Regions from separate parts of the Microtetraspora malaysiensis genome, predicted to be linked through region 2. Evidence: predicted binding sites of a transcription regulator. Region 2 holds the regulator's gene; each other region holds the start of a gene.
The links. Region 2 encodes LexA, which represses DNA repair genes until DNA is damaged. Its sites were predicted from a motif close to TCGAACANNTGTTCGA; they were not measured.
Positions count from the first base shown of each region.

Region 1: a site for LexA is predicted at 1,029-1,044, ahead of ACQP1V_RS23950 (enoyl-CoA hydratase family protein). Genes of this name have one in related genera too.
Region 3: a site for LexA is predicted at 918-933, ahead of ACQP1V_RS00245 (DUF5131 family protein). Genes of this name have one in related genera too.

Region 1 is NZ_CP191998.1:5,036,791-5,039,053, reverse strand. Features, by position in the region: gene ACQP1V_RS23955 (SDR family oxidoreductase) at 29-931, opposite strand; gene ACQP1V_RS23950 (enoyl-CoA hydratase family protein) at 1,059-1,820, shown strand; gene ACQP1V_RS23945 (CoA transferase subunit A) at 1,926-2,263, shown strand, end outside.
Region 2 is NZ_CP191998.1:2,321,033-2,323,295, reverse strand. Features, by position in the region: gene nrdR (transcriptional regulator NrdR) at 1-250, opposite strand, end outside; gene ACQP1V_RS11240 (hypothetical protein) at 245-679, shown strand; gene lexA (transcriptional repressor LexA) at 676-1,377, shown strand; gene ACQP1V_RS11230 (MalY/PatB family protein) at 1,538-2,263, shown strand, end outside.
Region 3 is NZ_CP191998.1:47,183-49,445, forward strand. Features, by position in the region: gene ACQP1V_RS00240 (three-Cys-motif partner protein TcmP) at 1-54, shown strand, start outside; gene ACQP1V_RS00245 (DUF5131 family protein) at 83-847, opposite strand; gene ACQP1V_RS00250 (protein phosphatase 2C domain-containing protein) at 994-1,830, opposite strand; gene ACQP1V_RS00255 (sigma-70 family RNA polymerase sigma factor) at 1,830-2,263, opposite strand, start outside.

The sequences.
Region 1 (2,263 bases), 2.7 Mb from region 2:
TGGTGACGGTAGTGGTGAGCCCGGGGGATCAGGCGCCGTAGACGGGCTCGGGGCGGGCGGCCTCCTTCAGCAGGCCGCTGATCTCCGGGCCCAGCTCGGCGGGGTCCCAGCGGACGCCCTTGTCGGTGGCCGGGCCGTGGCGGAATCCCTCCATCACGCAGATCCGGCCGCCCTCGACCTCGAAGACGCGGCCGGTCACGTCCCTGGACTCGGCCGAGCCGAGCCAGGCCACCAGCGGGGAGACGTTCTCCGGGGCCATCGCGTCGAAGGCGCCCTCCTCCGGCGCGGCCATTGTGGCGGCGAAGACCTCCTCGGTCATCCGGGTGCGCGCCGCCGGGGCGATGGCGTTGACGGTCACGCCGTACCGGCCGAGCTCGGCGGCGGCGACCAGGGTGAGGCCGACGATGCCCGCCTTGGCGGCGGAGTAGTTGCCCTGGCCCACGCTGCCGAGCAGGCCGGCGCCGGACGAGGTGTTGATCACCCGGGCCTCGGGCCGCCGGCCCGCCTTGGACTCCGCCCGCCAGTGCAGGCCGGCGTGCTTGAGCGGCAGGAAGTGGCCCTTCAGGTGGACCCGCATGACCGCGTCCCACTCCTCCTCGGAGAGGTTGACCAGCATGCGGTCGCGCAGGAACCCGGCGTTGTTGACCAGCACGTCCAGCCGGCCGAAGCGCTCCAGGGCGGTGGCGACCAGCGAGCGCGCCCCGGCGTCGGTGGCGATGTCGGAGGTCTCGGCCACGGCCTCGCCGCCGAGCGCGCGGATCTCCTCGACCACCTGCCGCGCCGGGCCGTCCGAGCCGCCGTCGCCGGACCGGCTCACGCCCAGGTCGTTGACGACGACCTTGGCGCCCTGCCGGGCGAACTCCAGGGCGTGCGCGCGGCCGAGGCCGCGCCCGGCGCCAGTCACGATGACGACGCGGTCCTTGCAGATCATCCTCAGCTCTCCCTTTTCTGCCTGTCGTCCGCCTGCTCGCGGCGACGCCCGGGACGGCGAGCCGTGTCCGGGGACGGTCCCCTCTGCTACCTTCATTTCTAACAAATGTTTGGTGGAAAGGTAGCGCATGGGAATCTCCACCAGGAACCATGGCAACGGCATCGCCGAGGTGGTCGTCGACGCGCCGCCCGTCAACGCGCTGACCGTGCGTGGCTGGTTCGACCTCGCCGACGCCGTACGGCAGGCCGGGCGGGATCCGGAGACCCGCGTCGTCGTGCTGCGCGCCGAGGGCCGCGGGTTCAACGCCGGCGTGGACATCAAGGAGATGCAGGCGACCAGCGGGTTCGACGCCCTGGTGGGCGCCAACCGGGGCTGCTATGCCGCGTTCTCCGCGGTGTACGAGTGCGAGGTGCCGGTCATCGCGGCCGTGCACGGTTTCTGCCTGGGCGGCGGGGTCGGCCTCGTGGGCAACGCCGACATCGTGGTCGCGTCCGAGGACGCGTACTTCGGGCTGCCCGAGGTGGACCGCGGCGCGCTCGGCGCGGCCACGCACCTCGCCCGGCTGGTCCCGCAGCACCTGATGCGGGCGATGGTGTACACCTGCCGGACCGTCACGGCGGCCGAGCTGCACGCGCACGGCTCGGTGCTGGAAGTGGTGCCGCGCGACCGGCTCAGGGACGCGGCCTTCGCGGTCGCGGTCCAGATCGCCGGCAAGGACCCGTACGTGATCCGCCGGGCCAAGGAGTCGCTGAACGGCATCGACCCGGTCGACGTCCACCGCAGCTACCGGTTCGAGCAGGGCTTCACCTTCGAGCTCAACCTCATGGGCGCCGGCGACCGCCACCGCGACGACTTCGTCTCCGAGGGAGGAGCGGTGAGCGACCGATGAGCGCGGAGCGAACCCGACGGAGCGAGGGGAGTGGTCGGCCGAGGGACGAGGCCGCCCGCGGAGCGAGTGAGGAGCGGTGAGCGACCAGTGAGCACAGACAAGATCATGACGATCGAGGAGATCGTCGGGTCGCTGGAGAGCGGCATGACGATCGGCATCGGTGGCTGGGGCTCGCGGCGCAAGCCGATGGCCCTGGTCCGCGCGATCTACCGCTCCTCCCTCAAGGACCTGACGATCGTGTCGCTGGGCGGGGCCGACGTGGGCCTGCTGTGCGCCGCCGGCAAGGTCCGCAGGGTGATCGCCCCCTTCGTGACGCTGGACTCCGTGCCGCTCGAACCGCACTTCAGGGTGGCCAGGCAGAGCGGCGCGGTCGAGTTCGCCGAGTACGACGAGGGCATGTTCATGTTCGGCCTGCTCGCCGCCGCGCACCGGCTGCCGTTCCT
Region 2 (2,263 bases):
GCTGGGCGAGCGAATCCTCGCCGACCGGGCGTCCCTGACAGGCCCGCCGCACTCCGGCGACGACCTTGTCCCGCGAGAACGGCTCGGTCACCCCGCTGCGCTTGCTGACCATGAGGAGGACGGTCTCCTGCGTGGTGAACCTGCGCCCGCATTCGGAGCAGGTACGCCGGCGGCGGATGGCCGCCCCGTCCTCTGTCGAGCGACTGTCGACGACCCGCGTGTCCGGGTGACGGCAGAACGGGCAGTGCACGTCATCGCCTCCCTGGAAACGCTTGCGCCCACTTCACGAAAACGTCGTGAAGCGGTCACGGAAACACAAGCTGTGGTGAAGTACATCTCTGTAACTACTAGATGTTGTGGTCCAACCGTAGAAGTGCCCGACCTTGAACGCAAGTCGGCGGACCCCCGCCGAGCGAAGTGGCTGTTCAACCAGCGGAACCGTCTGGAAGCTCGGGCGTGTCGCCCACCCCAACAGCATCGCGCGGCACCCTACAAGAAGATCGGCGAAATCTCGGCAATATCGAACACGATGTCGATCGAACTCCCGTACGATGTCGATACAACTGCGCAGGTGACGGCGATTCACATCGAATCGAACAATTGTTTGAAGATGATCTTCGATCGAGGTACCGTCGCTCTGTGCGACATGAAGAACACGGATTGGGAGGTGGTTTGGTGAGCGGGCAGGAAGAGAGCGTCAACGACCTGGCGGTGCGCAGGCGGGATGCCCTTGGTCTCACCCCCAGGCAGCGCAAGATCCTCGAGGTGATCCGCGACTCGGTGCAGCAGCGCGGATATCCGCCGTCGATGCGCGAGATCGGCGAGGCGGTCCAGCTGACCAGCACCTCAAGCGTGTCGCATCAGCTCACCGCCTTGCAGCGCAAGGGCTACCTGCGCCGTGACCCGCACCGGCCCCGCGCGCTGGAGGTCCGGCTGCCGGGCGAGCCGGTGCTGTGGGTCGATCCGGACGCCCCTGAGGTGGAGCCGAGCTTCAGCCGCCCGACCGCCGCGTACGTGCCGCTCGTCGGCCGCATCGCGGCCGGAGGCCCGATCCTGGCCGAGCAGAGCATCGAGGACATCTTCGCGCTGCCCAAGCAGCTCGTCGGCGAGGGCACGCTGTTCCTCCTGCAGGTCAGCGGCGACTCGATGATCGACCTGGCGATCGCCGACGGCGACTGGGTCGTGGTGCGCCAGCAGCCGGTCGCGGACAACGGCGACGTGGTGGCCGCCATGATCGACGGCGAGGCCACGGTCAAGACCTTCAAGCGCAAGGACGGCCACGTCTGGCTGGTTCCGCACAACGCCAACTACGAGCCGATCCCGGGCGACGAGGCGACCGTCCTGGGCAAGGTCACCGCCGTCCTGCGCAAGCTTTGACGCGCCCCCGGCCTGACTGAAGGCCGGAGCACCACCGACGACACCGGCAGCCCGGTTCGTCCACGCGTCGCTCCGCGGTGACGCAGGTCACCGCGGAGCACCAGCGTGACAGGCTGGCCAATGGGCAATGCGGGTGAATGCCGCAAATAGGCTTACTGGTGTGACGCGCAACCTTGATCAGCTCACCCTTGAGGCGGCATCCCGCCGCGACGGCCTCAAGTGGTCGGAGACCGCACCCGGTGTGATCCCCTCCTGGGTCGCCGACATGGACTTCCCTGTTCCGGAAGCGGTGCGCGAGGCGCTGATCCGCCGCGTCGAGACCGACCTCGGCTACCCCACCTGGATCGATCAGCCCACCGTCGGCCCCCTCGGCGAGGCGTTCGCCGAGCGCATGGAGACCCGGTACGGCTTCCGCCTCGACCCCGGCCACGTCCGCTCGTACAGCGACGTCAACCAGGCGCTCCAGGTGCTGCTGCACCTGACCACCCGCCCCGGTGACACCGTCGCCCTGCACACCCCGGCCTACCACCCGTTCCTGGACACGATCGCGCAGATGGGCCGGCGGCTGCTCCCCGTCCCGATGGTGCCGGACGGCGACGGCTGGCGGTTCGAGGTCCCGGACGAGCGGGCCGACGTGCTGCTCCTGGTCAACCCGCACAACCCGACCGGCCGCGTGCTCACCGCGGCGGAGCTCGCCACCCTCGCCGCCTACGCCGAGCGGCACGACGCCCTCGTCATCTCCGACGAGATCCACGCCGACCTGACGTACGCGCCGCGGACCCACATCCCGTTCGGCACGATCCTCCCCGAGCGCACGGTCACCCTCACGTCCGCGACGAAGGCGTTCAACATGGGCGGCATCCGCTGCTGCGTCGCCCACCTCGGC
Region 3 (2,263 bases), 2.3 Mb from region 2:
CCGGGGAAGCACGGATTTCCTGCCGGAACTACTGTTTATTTCCCGAACGCATAGTGGCGCACCGGGGGGTGGGAGTCGTTACTTACGTGCTCAATGAAAGTAGCGACTCCGAAATTTCTGGCATTTCATCCCAGGTGCGACCGTCTAGAATGCGGCCTTGCGCCTTTGGCGTCCTGCCCCCCCACTGCTTGAAAAAGAACGGGACTCCTGCGTCGAGACACTGGTCGCGTATATCTTTGACCCACTGAGGATCCATGGGGCGGAAATTTGGTCCACTCTCTCCGCCGACGATGACCCACGATATTCCTGAAAGATCCAAATTGCCCAGAGGTCCAAGCAAGGGCTCGCATGACAGGAATCGGATCGCGGCTGGGACCTGCCTCAGATCGTCAATGCGATCGATAGAGTCGATGTCTTCCACACTGACGCCCATCCACGCATTGTCCGGCCAATCCAGATGGTGTGCCACGCGACGCAGGCGCCTTGCCCGCTTCGTGAGTATTTGATAGGTGTGTTGTGGAGTTTCCTCCATGGTTCGAAACACACGGGCGACGAACTCCAACGGAACCTGAGCATGAAATAAGTCGCTCATGGAGTTAACGAACACGAGACGTGGCCGCCGCCATCGCTTCGGAAGGTCTAACAGGTCCTCGTGAAGGGTTACACCAAAGCCCGGGCCTGAGGTACGCGCATCTCCGTCGCGCTGATATCGAGGTTGTCCCATAGCCTTCAACCGCTTAGCCAGTGCCAGGGCGTAACAGTTGTCACAACCTCGCGAGAAGCGGTCACATCCCGTTGTTGGGTTCCACGTAGCCTCGGTCCATTCGATAGAGCTACGGTCACCCATCACTGTTCCTTCCTCGTCAAGGGCCTCCGCCGGAAGCAAACACCCCAGGTGATAGCAATCGTAACTCGGATCGAACGCACATTCGATAGTTTTGCGATAAGTGTGTGTAACGGTATCGCTACCTAGCTCCGAGATCAGGTGAATCGTTACTGCAGCGGCTGCAACGGTGATGCCAGCGCCGCCGAAGCGTCATCAAAGGCCTTGCCTCGTGGCCAGCGCTTCCCGGCAGGATCGGAGTGTTCGGCATCGCGAACTTGGCGAATGAGTTCGGAGGGGCCGTGCTGGGCGAGGATGTCGAGGACTTGCCGCCAGGTGGCGAGGTGGAAGCGGTCGACGGGGCGGGATGCGCCATCGCTGAGGAGCGCCGCCGCGCGAATCTGGTCAGCGGGAACCGCGCCGGTGAGAGCCTGTTCTGCGGCGAGGGGGTCGGATGAGGCGACCCAGAATCCGCCGTCCCGGTTGCGGTGCGCCCGCATGGCCTCCACGTACTCACGCAGAGCGGCGGTGTGATCGGGAGTGCCGGAGCCCAGCGCATCCATGGCCGTCCGGTAGCGCTTACCAACTTGTCCTTCCCGATCATCGGTGATGACCATCGGCTCATCCACGCCGATCACGTCGAGCACAAGGACAGAGTCGGCCAAGACGAGATACTCCAGATCGTCACCGGTACGGCGGAGCATGACGACGGTGGCCGAGGGGGAGCCGGGGTGGTTCACGTCGCAGGTGAAGTCATGCAGAGACGTGGTGGCCTTGATGCCTTCAGCCAAGATCTCCGTCAAGGAGCCGGCGCTTTGCGTCAGGGACGCGATCAGTTTTGAGCCGAGGGTTCGCGCGTACCAGGCCACCCCGTGGGAGCAGCCGGATTCCGAACCCGCAGGCGTACCCGCGCCATCCAGGAGAACAACGGCGTCCGGTGTGGCGGCGATGAAGTCTTCGTTGGGCCGGTCGGGGGATGCGGGTTGGGTGGCGAAGGTGACGCGCATCAGGTGTCCTCGTGGCGGTAGAGCGGACTGGCGAGTTCCGCTGTGACCGGTTCCCCCGTCTGCGGGTCGTATTCGACACCGACCACGGTGGAGAAGCGCCCGTCCCCGGCTTGGCCCCACAGGGTGGCGATCTCGGTGGTGATGAGCTGCACCACGCCGAGGGTGCCTTGCGGGTGGATGCCGGTGAAGACCAGGACGTTGCCCTTGCCGTCCGGCCGGGGCAGCCGCCCCAGGTACGCGTAGTCGACCGGCCGGGCCGGGTCGCTGTCGGAGCCGGACCGATAGGTCGTGCCGGTACGGGTGTCGCGGAGCGTCCAGGCGCCGTCCTTGACCCACTCCAACACGGGATCGGTCTCGTACAGCGCCCCCATGATGGGGGAGAGCTTGGGGCCGCAGATCACGATGAGGTTGGGCCGGTTGAGGTCGATCTCGC